DNA from 4 places in the Paenibacillus sp. ALE3 genome. Region 1 is predicted to be linked to each of the others. Evidence: riboswitches for the same ligand, from Rfam matches in the RefSeq annotation. Region 1 holds a riboswitch; each other region holds the start of a gene.
The links. A riboswitch is a leader RNA that binds a small molecule or an ion and turns the genes downstream of it on or off. The one in region 1 is predicted to bind thiamine pyrophosphate.
Positions count from the first base shown of each region.

Region 2: linked by a shared signal. The riboswitch ahead of ACXHJ2_RS21540 (ABC transporter substrate-binding protein) and the one ahead of thiC (phosphomethylpyrimidine synthase ThiC) in region 1 are both predicted to bind thiamine pyrophosphate.
Region 3: linked by a shared signal. The riboswitch ahead of ACXHJ2_RS09570 (thiamine phosphate synthase) and the one ahead of thiC (phosphomethylpyrimidine synthase ThiC) in region 1 are both predicted to bind thiamine pyrophosphate.
Region 4: linked by a shared signal. The riboswitch ahead of tenA (thiaminase II) and the one ahead of thiC (phosphomethylpyrimidine synthase ThiC) in region 1 are both predicted to bind thiamine pyrophosphate.

Region 1 is NZ_CM134214.1:4,391,245-4,395,576, reverse strand. Features, by position in the region: gene ACXHJ2_RS19505 (alpha/beta hydrolase) at 95-1,132, opposite strand; gene ACXHJ2_RS19500 (IclR family transcriptional regulator) at 1,431-2,174, shown strand; TPP riboswitch at 2,291-2,402, shown strand; gene thiC (phosphomethylpyrimidine synthase ThiC) at 2,586-4,332, shown strand, end outside.
Region 2 is NZ_CM134214.1:4,802,770-4,807,101, reverse strand. Features, by position in the region: gene ACXHJ2_RS21555 (ABC transporter permease) at 1-230, opposite strand, end outside; gene ACXHJ2_RS21550 (MTH1187 family thiamine-binding protein) at 227-520, opposite strand; gene ACXHJ2_RS21545 (hypothetical protein) at 863-1,000, shown strand; gene ACXHJ2_RS21540 (ABC transporter substrate-binding protein) at 1,036-2,079, opposite strand; TPP riboswitch at 2,276-2,385, opposite strand; gene ACXHJ2_RS21535 (pyridoxamine 5'-phosphate oxidase family protein) at 2,655-3,089, shown strand; gene ACXHJ2_RS21530 (bifunctional 2',3'-cyclic-nucleotide 2'-phosphodiesterase/3'-nucleotidase) at 3,307-4,332, shown strand, end outside.
Region 3 is NZ_CM134214.1:2,118,419-2,122,750, forward strand. Features, by position in the region: gene ACXHJ2_RS09565 (ABC-F family ATP-binding cassette domain-containing protein) at 1-1,545, shown strand, start outside; TPP riboswitch at 1,631-1,739, shown strand; gene ACXHJ2_RS09570 (thiamine phosphate synthase) at 2,066-2,659, shown strand; gene thiO (glycine oxidase ThiO) at 2,717-3,865, shown strand; gene thiS (sulfur carrier protein ThiS) at 3,862-4,065, shown strand; gene ACXHJ2_RS09585 (thiazole synthase) at 4,068-4,332, shown strand, end outside.
Region 4 is NZ_CM134214.1:836,632-840,963, reverse strand. Features, by position in the region: gene ACXHJ2_RS03885 (glycosyltransferase) at 1-9, opposite strand, end outside; gene ACXHJ2_RS03880 (NAD-dependent malic enzyme) at 407-2,128, shown strand; TPP riboswitch at 2,199-2,301, shown strand; gene tenA (thiaminase II) at 2,436-3,125, shown strand; gene thiM (hydroxyethylthiazole kinase) at 3,151-3,996, shown strand; gene thiD (bifunctional hydroxymethylpyrimidine kinase/phosphomethylpyrimidine kinase) at 3,993-4,332, shown strand, end outside.

The sequences.
Region 1 (4,332 bases):
TGGAAAATAAAAAAAGAAGCCTGTCTACGGCACGGGTTAAGTGTCCATAGGTAGGCTTCTTCAAGGCGATGAATGCTTATTCGAAAATAATTCTTTACTTCGTAGTCGTTTGTTTATGGGCAGCAGCCGTGGTTTTCTTGTCCTCCAGCTCCTGTACACTGCTTAAAAATGTCGATACCCGTCGTAAATATTCACGAGGATGCTCTCTGAAAATAAGCTCATGTATCCCGTTTTTTACAATCCATACACTGGAAAGTGGGTTGGTCTGATTGGCAGCGAGCTTTTCCGCAATGGGGTAAGGAGCCTTTTCATCCTGTGTACCATGCACAAACATGATTGGAAACGGATAGTCCTCCTTTTTTACTTCCTGATATGGAATCTGATGCAAACTGGTGCCGTTCAAAACTGGAAACAGCAACTCCAGTATTTCCAAAGATGGATGTCTCGGCAAATTAATTTGATTGTGAATGTTATGGTATAGCGTATCCGGTTCCAGTAGGAAGGTGCTGTCCAAAATCATCGCGTCCACATCTTTGGTTTGCAAACCCGCCTGAAGAGCGGTTCCTGCTCCCATAGAGAAGCCCCATACAATAATTTCCGACGAGCCGCGTTGTTTTGCCAGCTGGATGGCTCCAAGGAGCTGTTGGGATTCTGCCTTGCCTCCGGTTGCGACGGCCTTGCTGTTTTGTGACGCAAATCCGTAATCGAACATGACCACATTAAAGTTCAAGCTATGGGCATAATGCGCCAGATCATACATGGGAATCCAGCTTTCTTCGCGGTTGGCTCCATAGCCATGACTGAAAATTATGGTTTTCCGCGATTGATCTGCCGGGATATACCAGCCTTGTACCATACGGCTACCATCCTTGGCTGGGAAGCTGACTTCCTCATAAGGCATACCTTTGGCCTGCATCGGATTAGAGTATAATGGTGCGACGGTGGGATTCGTAAGCACCCAGGCGATGTAAGCATGCAAGGCAATAAAACAAAACAACAGAAAAAATACGACCGACAGCAGCAGAGCAATCACAACGTGCTTGAACCGCAGCATACGGGGATTAAAGAGTGGGGTGGACGGCTCCTGAACAGCGGTCTGTAGCTGAGCGTTGCGCTGGGATGTGGAAATCATGTAAGAGCCTCCTTATATAGAATTGATCTTCGAATCATAAAATTTAGGTATAATTCCACTTGAAAATAGTAGGGTATGTCCGTATAGATACCTATTATCGTATGATGGGTATTATCCAAAGTCAACGTCTGAACCGGAAAAGTAAAAATGATGCAAAGAATTGTCGATGTTTGTTCTTGTTCTGTAATATGGTTGTCACAAAAACATCGGTTTACAGTAGCTGCGACTATTCTATATAATTTATGTAACCATGTTTCATAGTGTGAAACGAATATGGATACAAGAGGAGCGGTTCACGATGGAAGACCGTAAATTAACCGTCCGCGCTGTAGAGCGTGCACTTGATATACTGCTGTGTTTTACCGCAGAATCTGATCTTGGTCTAACGGAGATTGCCTCCCAAATTGGTCTACATAAAAGCACCGTTCATCGTCTTTTGACTACGCTAGAGGATCGGGGATTTGTCGTTCGGAATGCCGAAACGGAAAAATATCGGCTTGGTTTTCGCATATGGGAGCTGTCCACGCATCTGTCCCAAAGCGATGAGCCGGCGGTGTTGTTACAGCCTGCAATGGAAGGACTGCGTGATCGCTTAGGGGAAACGGTCAGCTTGTACCTGCGGGATGGAAGCATGCGTATTCGCATACAAGCCGTGCAGAGCAATCAGGCGATCCGCAGGGTTGCGCCTGTGGGTGCGCGTATGCCGCTGGCTGTGGGAGCCTCCAGCAAGGTGCTGGCGGCCTTTATGCCGCCACAGGAGCTGGAGGTACTGCTAAGCAGTGAAGAATGGCCTCCCTCGGTAGATCCTGAGGTATATAAAGCCCAGCTGCAGGACATTCGTGAGAAGGGGTATGCGACTAGCTATGAAGAACGTGAGCCAGGGGCTGCGGCTGTGGCCGCGCCTATTGTGAACCGAAAGGGACAGGTCGCGGCGGCTTTATCTGTATCCGGCCCGGTCAGTCGACTTGCACCCGAGACGCTGCATGATTTTGCTCCGGTTTTGATCGAAGCAGCTAAGGAAATGGGGCTTATGCTCCCGTAACAGTAATCAATACAAAAGGAAATCATACAAGGGTTGCCAAAGCTATAAATTTAAAGTAGTCTGATAGAGATGGCGGATGTCTGTTATAGCCGCCAATTCATGTGAATAGAAAGTATCACAGTTACTGGGGGAGCCTGTAATGCGGGCTGAGATGGAATCGGGCAAGATTCCGGACCCTTTGCACCTGATCTGGATCATACCAGCGTAGGGAAGTAATCGGCCATTGAAATGTATACGCAGCTGCTGTCTGCGGTGACGCATAGGGTTTTATTCCATGTGCGTGCTGTCTGGATAGCTGCCTCGTTTGATTAGCCGGTTCCCTAGGGAACCGGCTTTTTTGCATAGATCAGCGCCACCCTGGGAATGGTTCCGGATCGGTGTGTCATTTCAACGATACGGGAGGAATGGATCATGAAACCGACAGAAACAGAAGGAACAAAAGAAACAGGAATGAAATCAACAGCAGTAGAGAAGGCAAGTGTTGAGCAAGCCAGTAGGGTTAATTCTTTCCCGGGGAGCCGCAAGGTGTATATTCAAGGTTCTCGGCCGGACATTGCCGTGCCAGAGCGTGAAATCGCGCTGCACCCCACACATACGCCGCAGGGGATAGAGTATCATGAGCCACTGCGTGTGTACGATACCAGCGGTCCGATGACAGATGAAGCCTATCAGGTGGATATTCGTCAGGGCTTGCCACCATTACGGCGAGCTTGGGCACTGGAACGGGGAGATGTGGAGGCTTATGAGGGCCGCGCCGTCAAGTCGGAGGATAACGGGCTGAAGCCTGGTTCCAAACGGGAGACAGTGGAATTTCCCGGCGTGACCAACCGTCCGCTACGGGCTTCGCAAGGGCGTACTGTGACGCAAATGCACTATGCGCGGCAAGGGATCATTACGCCTGAAATGGAATTTGCGGCGATCCGCGAAGGCGTAGAGCCCGAGTTTGTACGACAGGAGCTGGCGGCTGGACGAGCTATTTTACCTTCAAATATCAATCACCCGGAAAGCGAGCCCATGGTCATTGGACGCCATTTTCACGTAAAGATCAATGCGAACATTGGGAATTCCGCAGTTACGTCCTCCATCGAGGAAGAAGTGGAGAAGATGACCTGGGCTGTGCGCTGGGGCTCAGACACCGTCATGGACCTGTCTACAGGCCGGAATATTCATACAACGCGCGAATGGATCATCAGGAATTCTCCCGTACCGATTGGAACGGTGCCGCTATATCAGGCACTGGAAAAGGTGAACGGCGAAGCTGAGAAGCTGACGTGGGAGCTGTATCGAGACACGCTGATTGAGCAGGCGGAGCAGGGAGTGGACTATTTTACGATCCATGCGGGTGTATTGCTGCGATATATCCCGATGACGGCGAACAGAATGACGGGAATTGTATCCCGGGGCGGGTCGATCATGGCAGCCTGGTGCCTTGCACACCATCAGGAGAATTTTTTGTATACGCATTTTGAAGAAATCTGTGAAATTATGAAAGCCTACGATGTGGCCTTTTCTCTCGGGGATGGTCTGCGTCCAGGGAGTATCTATGATGCGAATGATGAAGCACAATTTGCAGAGCTAGAGACGTTGGGCGAGCTCACGCAAATTGCATGGAAGCGTGATGTCCAGGTCATGATTGAAGGGCCAGGACATGTCCCTATGCACAAAATCAAGGAGAATGTGGATTTACAAATGGAGATTTGTAAGGAAGCCCCCTTTTATACTTTAGGGCCGCTGACGACGGATATCGCACCAGGATATGATCATATTACCTCAGCTATCGGGGCAGCCATGATCGGTTGGTTCGGGACGTCCATGCTGTGCTACGTTACGCCGAAGGAGCACTTGGGTCTGCCGAACAAGGATGATGTCCGCGAAGGAGTTATTACCTACAAAATTGCCGCACATGCTGCCGATCTGGCGAAGGGTCATCCGCGGGCACAGCAGCGGGACGATGCTTTGTCCAAGGCGCGTTTTGAATTCCGCTGGCGCGATCAGTTCAATCTCTCGCTTGACCCTGAGCGGGCATTGTCCTACCATGATGAAACGCTACCAGCAGAGGGGGCCAAGGAAGCCCACTTTTGCTCGATGTGCGGTCCCAAGTTTTGCAGTATGCGTATCACGCAGGACATTCGTGCCTATGCGGCCGATAAGGGACTGA
Region 2 (4,332 bases), 410 kb from region 1:
CCTATAGCAAATCCCGCAAGCGTCAGGCGAACCGTAGCCCATGTATGGGTGCCAAGCAACGCCGATTGCGCCATGCCCTCTTGTACGATTAGGGATGGAGCTGGCAGGAGCCAGGATTCAATATGTAAATAGTTAACCGCTCCCTGCCAAGCCGCTAAAAAGAAGAGGACCGCCACAAGGGGCGGCCATACGCTTTTCCACCAGGATGCGTTCTTGCCTTTCGGATTCATGGGCGATACTTCTCGGTCAGCTTGTTCATGCTGATGCCCTGTGGGTTATGTGCGATTTTGATCTGTGAAATGACGCTGGGACTTCCAGCTTCCGTCAAAGCCTCATGCATGTCTTTGACGACTTTCAGCAATTCGTCCAATTCGCCCTCCATTGTGGTATCCAATGGATTCACCTGATGCTTGACGCCGGAACGCTGGATGACCTCAATCGCCTTGTCTACATATGGATAAGAGTCTTCGTTATTAGGAGTTTTAGGGATGACTTGAATACTGAGCAATGTGTTAGCCATGCGAATTTCACCTGTCCTTTTTAGTTTAAGTTATTAGGAAAATAAATTGGTTTAAGGCGGGGAGACCGCTTCACGGTTCATTTGATCTTACGATCGCTGTTGCCGCGGGATTCTTTGAATTAAATTTTAAAGGTAAGAATCCCCCTGAGCATATGCTTCCGAAGCTAGCTTTCCTAAAGAAAGCTTTCAGGCGAACGCTTCGCTTCTCAAGATTCAAATGAATCGCTACGCTGCCAACCGCCTTATAAGCACCTTATTTTTAAAGCAGGGTTGTATGGCATTTTTACACACAAGCGCACCTGCTTTTGCGCTTAGATACTATGAGACTAAAGAATAAACCAAGTGGAGCGAGAACGAAGCGGACGGAATGGTGCTGTACAAGCGAAGCGGTCGCTTTTGTCCCCGGATTTCTACCCTGCTGATGCTTTAATCCGGAAATCCGGGGGCGGTGGCGATGGAAAGCATCATCCGTCCGCGTAGTGGAACAAAGGCTACTTCAAGCTCTATTTACAAGATCAACGCTTGGGCAAGAAGTCGTTTGTGAAGGCCTTATCGACTTCCAAAGGTTTGCTGAGCAGCTTGCGTTCATACATCCAGTCCGAGTAGTTTTTCCATACCTCCGCTTTTTGTACGCCCCATTGCGGGGCATCGTCCTGATAACGCGGGCTTAGCCATTTTTGACTAGCGAGTACCAGTTTTTTGTCCAGCTCCGGCACAGCTTTACTTAAGATATCTGCCGCTTCTTCTGGATGGGCGATAGTGTATTCATAGCCTTGCGCGGTAGCGTCCATGAACGCTTTGACTAGGTCAGGATCATTTTTTATCGTCTGTTCATTGCTCACAATTACAGGTGTATAGTAATCGAGGTTTTTGGAATAATCTTTTACATATAGCATATCCAATGGCTCACCTCGAAGCTTGGCCTCAATCCCGGTCCATGCGTAGAAAATCCAGGCAAAGTCAATATCCCGCTTCACGGCTGTAAAATAGTCTGCATTGCCCATATTGACGATCTTCACTTTGCTCACATCACCTTGGTCTGAATCCATGATGGATTTCATGACCGCTTCTTCTACAGGTGAACCCCAGCCGCCGTAGCTTTTACCCTCGAAGTCTTTCGGGCTTTTAATTCCGCGGTCTACCGGGGCTGCGAAGCCAGAGGTGTTATGCTGAATCACCGCAGCGATGGATACGAGCGGTACGCCTTGGATGCGAGCCTGAGTGACGCCTTCTTGATAGCTGATACCAAAAGGTGCAGCATTCGAAGCAACCATTTGGTCGGCTCCGCCTGAGCCTGGTTGAACAATTTGGACATTCAAGCCTGCTTTTTCGTAAAATCCTTTGTCCTTGGCGACATAGAGTCCTGTGTGATTCGTATTGGGTGTCCAGTCGAGCACGACTTTAACATCTTTGAGCCCCTTTGCCGAGGTAGACGTTGAAGTGTCGGCAGCAGGAGCCTCCTTTTGAGATGTAGGGGGATTGCCGCCGCAAGCGGTCAGAGTCAGAGCCATGAGCCAAAGACTGATTAGACCCAGGCTTAACATTTTCATGCGCTTCATCGTTGTGTTCTCTCCTTTTTAATTACCCGTTGTCCGTCCAATCAGACAGCTTATGTTCCCCATTTTCACAAAAATAACATCTGCCGGAATGCAATCTTTCCAACAACTTCATCTTCAACAAAAAAAGCGTCCCGGGATTCCGGGACGCTTGCGCTTGTATATACCAAAGTAAGGGATGTCCTGTTTTAATAAAAGGCACATCTTGCTTAAGCATTCCTACGCTGGCATTACCCAGATCAGGTTGTAAGGGTCAGTGTCTTGGGACACAATCTCAGCCGGCCGATTCCAGCACCCCTGGCATTGTATGGTTTAATGGGTTCGTTTATTCGGGTTTACTACGACGATTATATGCCTTGAAGGCGGGTCTGTCCAGCCTTAAGGAAGCGCTCACGGTTCATTTGCCGAACGACAGGGTACACTTTTACTGTGAGCTTTGATCTGAAAATGAACATGAATCATTCAGATCTGTTCTGGTCATGTTATTTTCAGAACAGCTACACTGTATGTTTAGGAGAGCTGGTGCCAAGTGGCATAGCCCTATAGAATTCTAATTCGTAAAAAGGAGTTGTTGTACTGTGGGTAAAACGGAGACATTGGATCGCAGTCAGCTGGAACAAGCTATTGTGAAGGCTTTGGATAACAACAAATTTTGCTCGTTAGGTACGGTAGAGGGCGGAAAACCGAAAGTACGCTATATGGCCCTTTTTAACGTTGGAATGAACATTCATCTGGCGACGGATCGCAAAACACATAAAGTGGAAGAGCTAAAGGAGAATCCGAATGCTTATCTGCTGCTGGGTTATGAAGTGGGTGGCACGAAGGAAGTCTTGGAAGTGGAGGCTACCGTCCAGGTTACAGCTGATGAGGGGTTGCGCAAGCAAGTGTGGAATGATTCTCTGAAAAAGTGGTTTTCCGGACCTGATGATCCCGATTATGTCATTTTAGACGTCAATCCGACTCGTATTGAGTACGTCGGTCAACAAACAGAGCGCCAGGTGTGGACGAAATAGAAACAATATAAACGGACAAGCCAGTAAATTTCCAACCTTTTCAGGAGATTTACTGGCTTTTTTATGCGAAAAATAATTATTTTTTCATAAATATTTTAAGCAAATGACTACTCTTTTGTCTGGCGTTGGATTAAAATAGGAATGGTGGGTTCAAAGCTTACATATATGTGCAAAAGTATGTATATGAGGCATACACCTTAATAAGGAGGGGTATATTTTGTTATTTCGTAAAAATTGGTTTAAAGGGTTTACAGCAGCAGTTGTAGCTTGTAGCCTACTGGTGTTTTCAGCCGCTCCATCTTGGGCAGCTAGCGACTCTCGCGATAGCGCTACGGTGAATTTGCGGATCATGGAAACGACGGATATTCATGGGGCACTGATGAATTATGACTACTATTCGGACAAAGAAACCAACGAATATGGCTTGGTTAGTACAGCAGGCTTGATCCAACAGGCTCGTAGTGAAACAAGAAACAGCATGCTGTTCGATAACGGTGATTTGCTGCAGGGCAATCCTTTAGGCGATTATATGGCTAAAAACAGAGTCTTCGAGAAAGAAGGCGGTGTCCATCCGGTTTACAAGATGATGAACTTGATGGGCTATGATGCGGCTACTGTGGGCAACCACGAATTTAACTTTGGCCTCGACTTTTTGGATAAATCGCTCAAGGGTGCTGATTTTCCTTACGTAAATGCGAACGTCTATGTTGATAATGAGGGTCAAGCTACTAAAAATTATTTTACCCCTTATCAGATTCTTGACAAAACAGTAACGGATGAGAAGGGCGAAGAGCATACACTCAGAGTGGGTGTCATCGGTCTAGTAACACCTCAAATTATGCAGTGGGATGAAGCTAATTTGAAGGATAAGGTCGTTACAAAGGATATCGTGGAAACAGCCAAAAAGTTTGTTCCACAAATGAAAACAGAAGGTGCTGACATTATTGTCGTGCTTGCACATACAGGCTATGAGGATGTGCCGCAAACGCCAATGATGGAGAATGCCGTTAAGTATTTGAGCCAGGTGGACGGAATTAACGCGATTCTGTTTGGGCATGCTCATAAATCTTTCCCTGGCCCTGATTTTAAAGATATGAAGGGCGTAGATTTGGATAAAGGAACTATTAATGGTGTACCAGCTGTAGAAGCTTCTTCGTGGGGCAAGGATCTGGGCATTATTGATCTGAGCCTGGAAAAGAAAAACCGTGAGTGGAATGTAATCAATTCTCAGTCTCAAGTGCGG
Region 3 (4,332 bases), 2.3 Mb from region 1:
TTGACTGTAGAAAATGTATCCCACAACTTTGGGGACCGTGCATTATTTAAAAATGTTTCCTTTCGATTACTTGCGGGGGAACGTGTAGGATTGGTAGGAGCTAATGGTGTTGGTAAATCGACACTCATGAACATTCTGACTGGAAAATTGCTTAAAGATGAAGGCAAAGTGGAATGGACTCCACGTGTACGTCATGGCTATCTGGATCAGCACACCAAGCTGACGCCGGGCAAAACAGTACGTGATGTATTAAAAGACGCTTTTCTTCCTTTGTTGGAACTAGAAAAGGAAATGATGCAAATTACAGACAAAATGGGAGAGGCTTCTCCCGAAGAGTTGGAAGTCTTGCTGGAACAGATGGGAGAAATTCAAGAGCAATTGGATATGGGGGATTTTTACCTCATTGATGTGAAGGTTGAAGAAATGGCGAATGGATTAGGTCTCTCTGCCATCGGACTGGATCGGGATGTAGCAGCCCTTAGTGGTGGGCAACGGACAAAGGTGCTTCTTGCTAAGTTGCTGTTGGAAAAGCCAAATGTATTGCTGCTGGATGAGCCTACCAACTATTTGGATGTGGAGCATATTGAATGGCTTACGCGATATTTGAAGGATTATCCCTATGCTTTTATCCTCATCTCACATGATACTGAATTTATGAACCAAGTCGTTAATGTAATCTACCATCTTGAATTTGCTAAGATGACCCGCTATTCAGCTAACTATGAAAAGTTTCTTGAAATGGCGGATCTGAACAAAGCACAGCATATTGATGCATATGAGAAGCAGCAGGAATATATTAAGAAACAGGAAGATTTTATTCAGCGCAATAAAGCGCGCGCATCTACATCAGGCCGTGCAAAAAGCCGTGAAAAGCAGCTTGATCGGATCGAACGTATTGATAAGCCTGAAGAAGCTGCAAAGCCAACCTTTCAGTTCAAAGAAGCCCGTGCGAGCGGGAAAACGGTTTTTGAGGGTATTGATTTTGAAATTGGCTACACTCATGCTCTTTTGCCTAAAATGTCCATGACGATCGAACGTGGCGAAAAGATCGCAATTGTTGGCTGCAATGGTGTTGGTAAGTCTACGTTGCTCAAAACCATTCTTGGGAAAATACCTCCAATCAGCGGAAAAACCTATCAAGGGGATTTCTTGCAGCCTGCTTATTTTGAACAGGAAGTAAAGGCGGAGAAAATTACACCGATTGACGATGTATGGAATGAATTTCCGCATTTGAATCAGCATGAAGTACGAGCGCATTTGGCGCGCTGTGGTTTAAAGAATGAGCATATCACCCGGCCTTTGTCTGCGCTTAGTGGTGGAGAACAGGCTAAAGTCCGCCTTTGTAAACTGTTAATGCGTGAGAGCAACTGGGTACTGTTTGATGAGCCTACCAACCACTTGGATGTCAAAGCAAAGGATGAACTCAAACGCGCTTTGAAGGAATACAAAGGGACCGTATTGCTTGTATCCCACGAACCGGACTTTTACGAGGATTGGGTAACCAAAACGTGGAATGTAGAAGAGTGGTCTAGTAAAGTTAACTGAAATCCAGTTCTGACAGATTTAACACAAGGTGGGGTTTGCAGAATTAGGAAAATATGCTAAGCTATCTTTAGCTGATACAATAAAATAGTCACACTAGGGGAGCCGCCCATGCGGCTGAGACGGAATAAATGGATTTCGGACCCTTTGTACCTGATCTGGGTTATGCCAGCGTAGGGAAGTGAGTTCCGTACAAACAAGGTAGCAGCTCTTTACTTTTGTTTGCGCGGGGAACGATATACGTCTACGGATATAATGTCCGTTTGATTTCGAACGTTCGTCAAACCACTTCCTTTGGAAGTGGTTTTTTGCATTTCAATCATCTTCATTTGTTCGAGCTTCCGTAGACGATTTTACATACGATCTCCTTTCATTATTGCTGGCACATGTGGCTGCTCCGTATGATATTACCTAATATGGGGCTGTAACTATATAGGTTCAGCTTATCCGATTATTTTATAACACTAGTTCAATTTTTTAGTCCAAGAGAGGTGAAAATGAGATCGAATTACACGTAATTACGATGGAAAGTGTCTCCTGCGTGAATGTACCCCAAGTGGCTGCTGCTATTTGTCCTTGTATTCATTATGTACACGCACGTTTGAAACAGAAGGGTGCCTCTGCTTTGCTTTCTTTGACTCGTAGCATGATCGAGCAGGGAGTTCCTTTGCAGCAAATTGTAGTAAATGACCGTGTGGACATAGCTATGCTTACCTTTGTAGGAGCTGTCCAGCTACCAGCTAATGGGTTATCTGTGGTGGATGCAAAAAGTCTAATTCCGAAGGGTACACGATGTGGAGTGTCTGTACATTCCTTGGAGGAGGCGCAGACTGCTGAGCAGGCGGGAGCAGACTATGTACTATTTGGCCATGTATATAAGACCCATTGTAAGAGCGGTCTTGTACCGCGGGGTATAGCACAGCTTGAACGCATTTGCAGATTGTCGGACATTCCGGTGATAGCGCTGGGAGGCATACAACCCCATCATGTTCCAGAGCTTTATCATGCTGGAGCAAGCGGAATTGCGGTGATGTCTGGTATATGGGAAGCAAAGTCACCCGTTGCAGCAGCGATGGAATATAGGCGAATGGTAGATCTTGTAGTTCACGACCTGTAGCAAGAAAACGAGACGAAGGGAAAGCAGAATGCTTACTGGAGAGGAGACACGGAACATATGTCAAAGACACATACAGAGAAAAAAGCGATAGGACACGCTGAATGCTTGGTCATAGGCGGAGGTGTGATCGGCAGTTCCATTGCTTATCATGTAGCTAAGGAGGGACGTAGTACGATCATGCTGGAACGATGGATCCCTGGTGAGGGAGCATCAGGAGCAGCGGTGGGAATGCTGGCAGCGGAAAGTGAAGAGTTTGCAGACCTTGAGCTGGCACGATTTGCCCGTACAAGTCGAGATGCATTCCCTGACCTTGTCTGTGATTTGGAACGTTTATCGGGTATTTCAGTGGACTTTCGTACAGGAGGATTTGTGACCCCATTTCGTTCGGAAGCAGAGGGCCAAAAACGCTGGAATGCTGCGAATATGCGAGAGGATGATCGTGCCATTTGGTGGGATGCCAAGGAGTTGGCCCGACGGATTCCGGGCTTGGCAGATCAAGTAATTGGGGCTATCTACCGATCAAAGGAGACACAAGTGTCTCCTGTCCAGCTTTGCCGTGCTTATGCAGGGGCAGCTGCGGTGCTGGGAGCAACAATATGGTCTGGAACTCAAGCTGAGGAACTGGTCATACAGGATGGTCGAGTTTGCGGTGTGCGAACGGATAGTGGATTTTTTTCCTGTGATCAGGTCGTGATTGCCGCAGGCTTGGACAGCTTGAAATTGCTAGAACAAATTGGGTTTGATTATCCACTATACCCGGTCAAGGGCGAAGCGGTAGCAGTCTCCTTGAAGGATCATCCTTTGGATTATACCATTTATGCTGACGATATTTACCTCGTGCCTAAACAGAATAACGAGCTTTGGATTGGTGCCACGAGTCTTCCGCATCAATATGACAAAGAGGTGACCGTAGGAGGCTTAAAGGGGTTGTTAGCACGTGCATCTGCCTGGTTACCGCGTGTACAGGAAGCTTCTTTTGTACGTGCATGGGCAGGCTTGCGTCCGCAGGCAGCTGCGGAGCGACCTTTCATTGGACCTGTTCCTGGAGTAGAGGGCGTCTATGCTGCAGTCGGGCATTATCGCAACGGTGTCCTGCTTAGTGATGCGACTGGGCGAGCGATGTCAGCTATGCTTAAAGGGGCAGGTGCAGCTGGACTTGGAATAAGTAAATTTTCTTCTGAACTTCTCAAGGAGGAAAGCTTATGAAGCTGACCATTAACGGACAGAGTATGACCATTTCCAATCGAATTACTCGTGTGGATCAATTGCTGCATGAACTTGATTTAAAGGTGAAAACCGTAGTAGTAGAGCTGAATCGGCATATATTGACCCGTGAAGATCATCATGAAACGGTACTTAAGGATGGAGATTGCCTAGAAATCGTACATTTTGTAGGAGGCGGTTGATCATGTTAACCATTGGAAAAGCATCTTTTACCTCAAGGCTGTTGCTAGGAACGGGGAAATTTTCGGATCTGGATATCCAATCCCAAGCCGTAGAGGCTGCTGAGACGGAAATATTAACGTTCGCTGTGCGCAGACTGAATTTGGAGGAACGGGATAAGCAGCATTTTCTCGATACACTGGATTTGAGCCGGTATACACTTCTTCCCAACACAGCGGGGGCAACAACAGCAGAGGAGGCAATCCGTATTGCCAAGTTGGCAAAAGCCT
Region 4 (4,332 bases), 2.3 Mb from region 1:
TCCCTGCACACAAACCTCTCCTTTTCCTCCGAATAATTCTATTTTGTTGAAAAAGAATTAAAAATGTTTGCTTAGCAAGATTAAATTAATGTCCAAATACTTCATATTTTCTTAACAAAATAGCTCACATCCCTTGATATATAAACATTTAAGAGAAGAAAAATCTATTTTCATATTTGATAAAAACAGAGTATTTGGACCTGATTCATTAGGACTATAAACATGCGAATTACAAGATGAATCCGAAATTAAAATTGGTTCTATAGGATTAATAAGAAGATATATATAAGGTCTTTTTGTCATAGATAAATAGAAGAATAAAACCAATTTGCAGGTCCATACTATGGACAACATGTCATCTTTCATCATGAATAATTATCAAAATACAGGGAAAGAAGGTCTTTTTATGGAAGCATTCCATGTCAATCGTGATGGGTCATTATCTACTCCCTTACGAGGAAAGGACGTGCTAGCAAACCCTCTTTTGAACAAAGGAGTGGCATTTACAGAAGAAGAACGCAAAGAACTGGGCCTGGAAGGAATTCTTCCTCCCACTATCCTTTCATTGGAGAAACAGAGCGTTCGGGCATATCAGCAATTCTTGGCACAACCCACCATGCTGCGTAAAAATGCCTCACTTAACGACCTTCACAATCGAAATATCGTACTCTACTATCGACTGCTAACCGACCATTTGAGTGAAATGCTGCCCGTAGTCTACACACCGACTGTAGGAACCGCCATTCAAGAATACAGCCATGAGTACAACCGCCCTGGGGGCGTATATTTATCGATAGATAATCCGAACGGTATTGGACAGGCGTTTTATAATACCGGTTTGAGTAGTGAGGATGTTGACCTGATCGTCGTGACGGATTCGGAAAGTATTTTGGGGATTGGTGACTGGGGTGTCGGGGGAATTAACATTGCTATTGGCAAACTCGCTGTATATACAGCTGCGGCAGGCATTCACCCCGGGCGGGTGCTGCCCATTGTACTGGATGTCGGCACGAATAACGAGAAGCTGCTGAATGATCCCCTGTATATCGGAAACCGGCACAAACGAGTTCGCGGGGAAGCCTATAATCAATTTATTGATACCTTTATCAGCAAAACGTTAACACAATTCCCGAAGGCGCTTTTGCATTGGGAGGATGTGGGCAGCGTGAACGCACGCCACATTATAGGGAAGTACGGTCAAAACATTCTCACCTTCAATGATGACATCCAAGGCACAGGAGCAGTGACATTAGCTGCGATTGTTTCGGCGGTAGGTGTCACCAAAACTCCGCTACGTGAACAAAAAATACTTGTCTTTGGTCCAGGGGCAGCAGGAATCGGTAACGCCGACCAAATACGGGGTGCAATGATCGAGGACGGGCTTCCTGAAGAAGATTCATTCAAGGCATTTTGGGCCTATGATTATCGTGGACTATTAACAGACGATATGGAAGATGTACTGGATTATCAGAAACCATATGTGCGTAAAAAGGAAGAAATCAGCTCATGGGCCCGATCGGAAGATGATAAAATACCGTTGCTGGAGGTCATTCGTCAGGTAAAACCCACAATCTTGATTGGAACTTCCGGTGTAGCGGGTGCCTTTTCTGAGGAGATTATCAAGGAAATGGCAAAGCATGTGGAACGGCCGATCATTATGCCCATGTCTAATCCTACCAACCTTGCTGAAGCGGTACCTGAAGATTTGATACGGTGGACTGATGGCAAAGCATTGATTGCTACTGGAAGTCCCTTCGACCCCGTCACCTATAACGGTACGAAGTTTGAAATTGGACAGGCGAATAATGCCTTTGTCTTCCCGGGGCTAGGTCTGGGCGCAATTGTGGTCAAGGCCAAAAGAATTACCCCTTCTATGTTTACCGCAGCAGCTGATGCCGTTGCCAACGCCGTAGATTCGAATGAACTTGGCGGTGCACTGCTGCCCCATATCCGAAAATTACGTGATGTTTCGTTCGCGGTTGCGGTTGCGGTAGCGAAGGCTGCAATTCAGGATCAGGTAGCTCAGGCACACATTTCAGATATTGAACAAGCCATTCGGGATGCGATGTGGAAACCGGAATATGTAAGGGTCAAAGCCGTGGAAAGTGTAATCCAGCACCCTCATTAATCCTTGACCGGAATCAAAGCAGTTTGACATAACCTAGGAACGAATGTACAGTATTAGTCAAAAGAATAGGAAAGTCCACTAGGGGAGCCACTATGGCTGAGACAAGAATGAATCTTGGACCCTTTGAACCTGATCTAGTTCGTACTAGCGTAGGAAAGTGGAGCCTTCGTATATAAGGTTTCAAGCGTTTTTTGCGCATTGAACCTATGTTGAAGCCGCTCCAGTTTTCGGGGCGGCTTTTTGGCGTTGTTCCGAGAATTGTATCTTACGGGACTTCTTGTTCTCCATTTTTATTGGAGGTGGGGAAATGAGTTTTTCGCAAGAACTTCGTCGGCAGGCGGATGGCATTTTTCAAGCCATTTATGAGCATCCCTTTGTGAGAGGTATTGCTGAAGGAAATTTAACAAGGGAGCAGCTGATTCACTATGTAAAACAAGACTTTGAATATTTGAACGCCTACATGCGGATTTACGGCATCGCGATCTCCAAAAGCACAAGCCGGGAGGATATGGCTGTATTTAACGAACAGATCTCTTTTATTCTCAACAGCGAGGTTCATCCACATCAAAACTTTTGTGCTATCGCAGGTGTCACCTATGAAGAGATGCAGGGATATCCACTCGCTCCGTCCGCTCATCATTATATCCGCCATATGCTAACAGTCGCACATGAAGGTAGTCTTGGAGAAATCATGGCCGTGCTGCTGCCATGTCCATGGACATATCTTGAGATTGGACGCAGGCTAATGGATGAGGTAAGACCGGACGAGTCTCATCCATTCTATGAATGGATTTGTTTCTATGGAAACCAGATTGAAGATGTAACATCCAAATATCGCGAGCGTGTGGATGCTTGGGCGAATGTCGCCACGGCTGCCGAGCAAGAGCGGATGATTGAGCATTTTATGCTAAGCTGCCAGCTGGAATATATGTTCTGGGATATGGCTTATAAGCAGGAACAATGGCCCGTCCAGATGCGCGCTACGGTCTTGGAATAATCAGTAGAGATGAGAGAGGATAAACATGATGAGTATATGGGAACAAAGTTATTCGGATCTCCTGACAAAGGTACAAAATAGCAACCCCCTCGTTCATAATATAACCAATGTGGTGGTCACCAACTTTACAGCCAACGGCCTGTATGCGCTGGGCGCTTCCCCGGTGATGGCTTATGCACCCGAGGAAGTAGCAGATATGGCAAAAATAGCGGGCGCCGTCGTGTTAAATATCGGTACGCTGAACCGCGAGCTGGTAGATGCCATGATCATTGCTGGACAATCAGCGAATGCTCATGGTGTTCCAGTTCTGCTGGATCCGGTTGGTGCGGGAGCGACGAGCTTTAGAACCGAGTCAGCACTGCGGATCCTAAAAGAAGTAAAAATCTCACTAGTGCGAGGCAATGCAGCCGAAGTCGCCCATCTAATCGGAGAAGTCCGAGAGATTAAAGGGGTAGATGCAGGCAACAGTGCTGACAGCAGTAATGTCGATCTGGCAGTTCGGGCTGCACAAACGCTCCATACTATGGTTGTCATCACTGGAAAAGAGGACGTCATCACCGATGGGGTCGAAGTACGATTGATTAGTGGCGGAGACGCGATGCTTACGAAGGTAACCGGAACAGGCTGCCTGCTGACCTCTGTGTTGGGCGCTTTTGCAGCAGTTGAACCCAACCTGCTGCTCGCAGGTACAGCAGGTTTGGCATTTTACGGTGCAGCAGCTTCCCGAGCCGCAGCGCATACTGCAAAACTGGGGCCAGGCAGCTTCCAGATTGCCTTCCTCGACGAGCTTGCCAAACTACATACTGGTTCGCTGGAGGGGCATGTCACGATCCGTGAAGCTGGAACAACTACAGCAGGTGGTGCGCGATGAGTGACGTGCATGTACCGAGAGCGCTGACGATTGCCGGTTCAGACAGCGGCGGCGGAGCTGGAATTCAAGCCGATCTCAAAACCTTTCAGGAGCTTGGCGTATACGGCATGTCGGCTATTACAGCCATTACGGTACAAAATACCTTGGGAGTTCACGGTGTATATCCGTTGCCACAGGAAGCAACAGCGCAGCAAATCGAAGCTGTAGGATCAGATCTTGGAGTCGATGCCCTGAAGACTGGCATGCTGTTTGACGCGGGCATCATCCGCCTTGTGGCCGAGCAGATTCGAAAGTTCGGCTGGGAAAAGGTTGTCGTCGATCCTGTAATGATTGCCA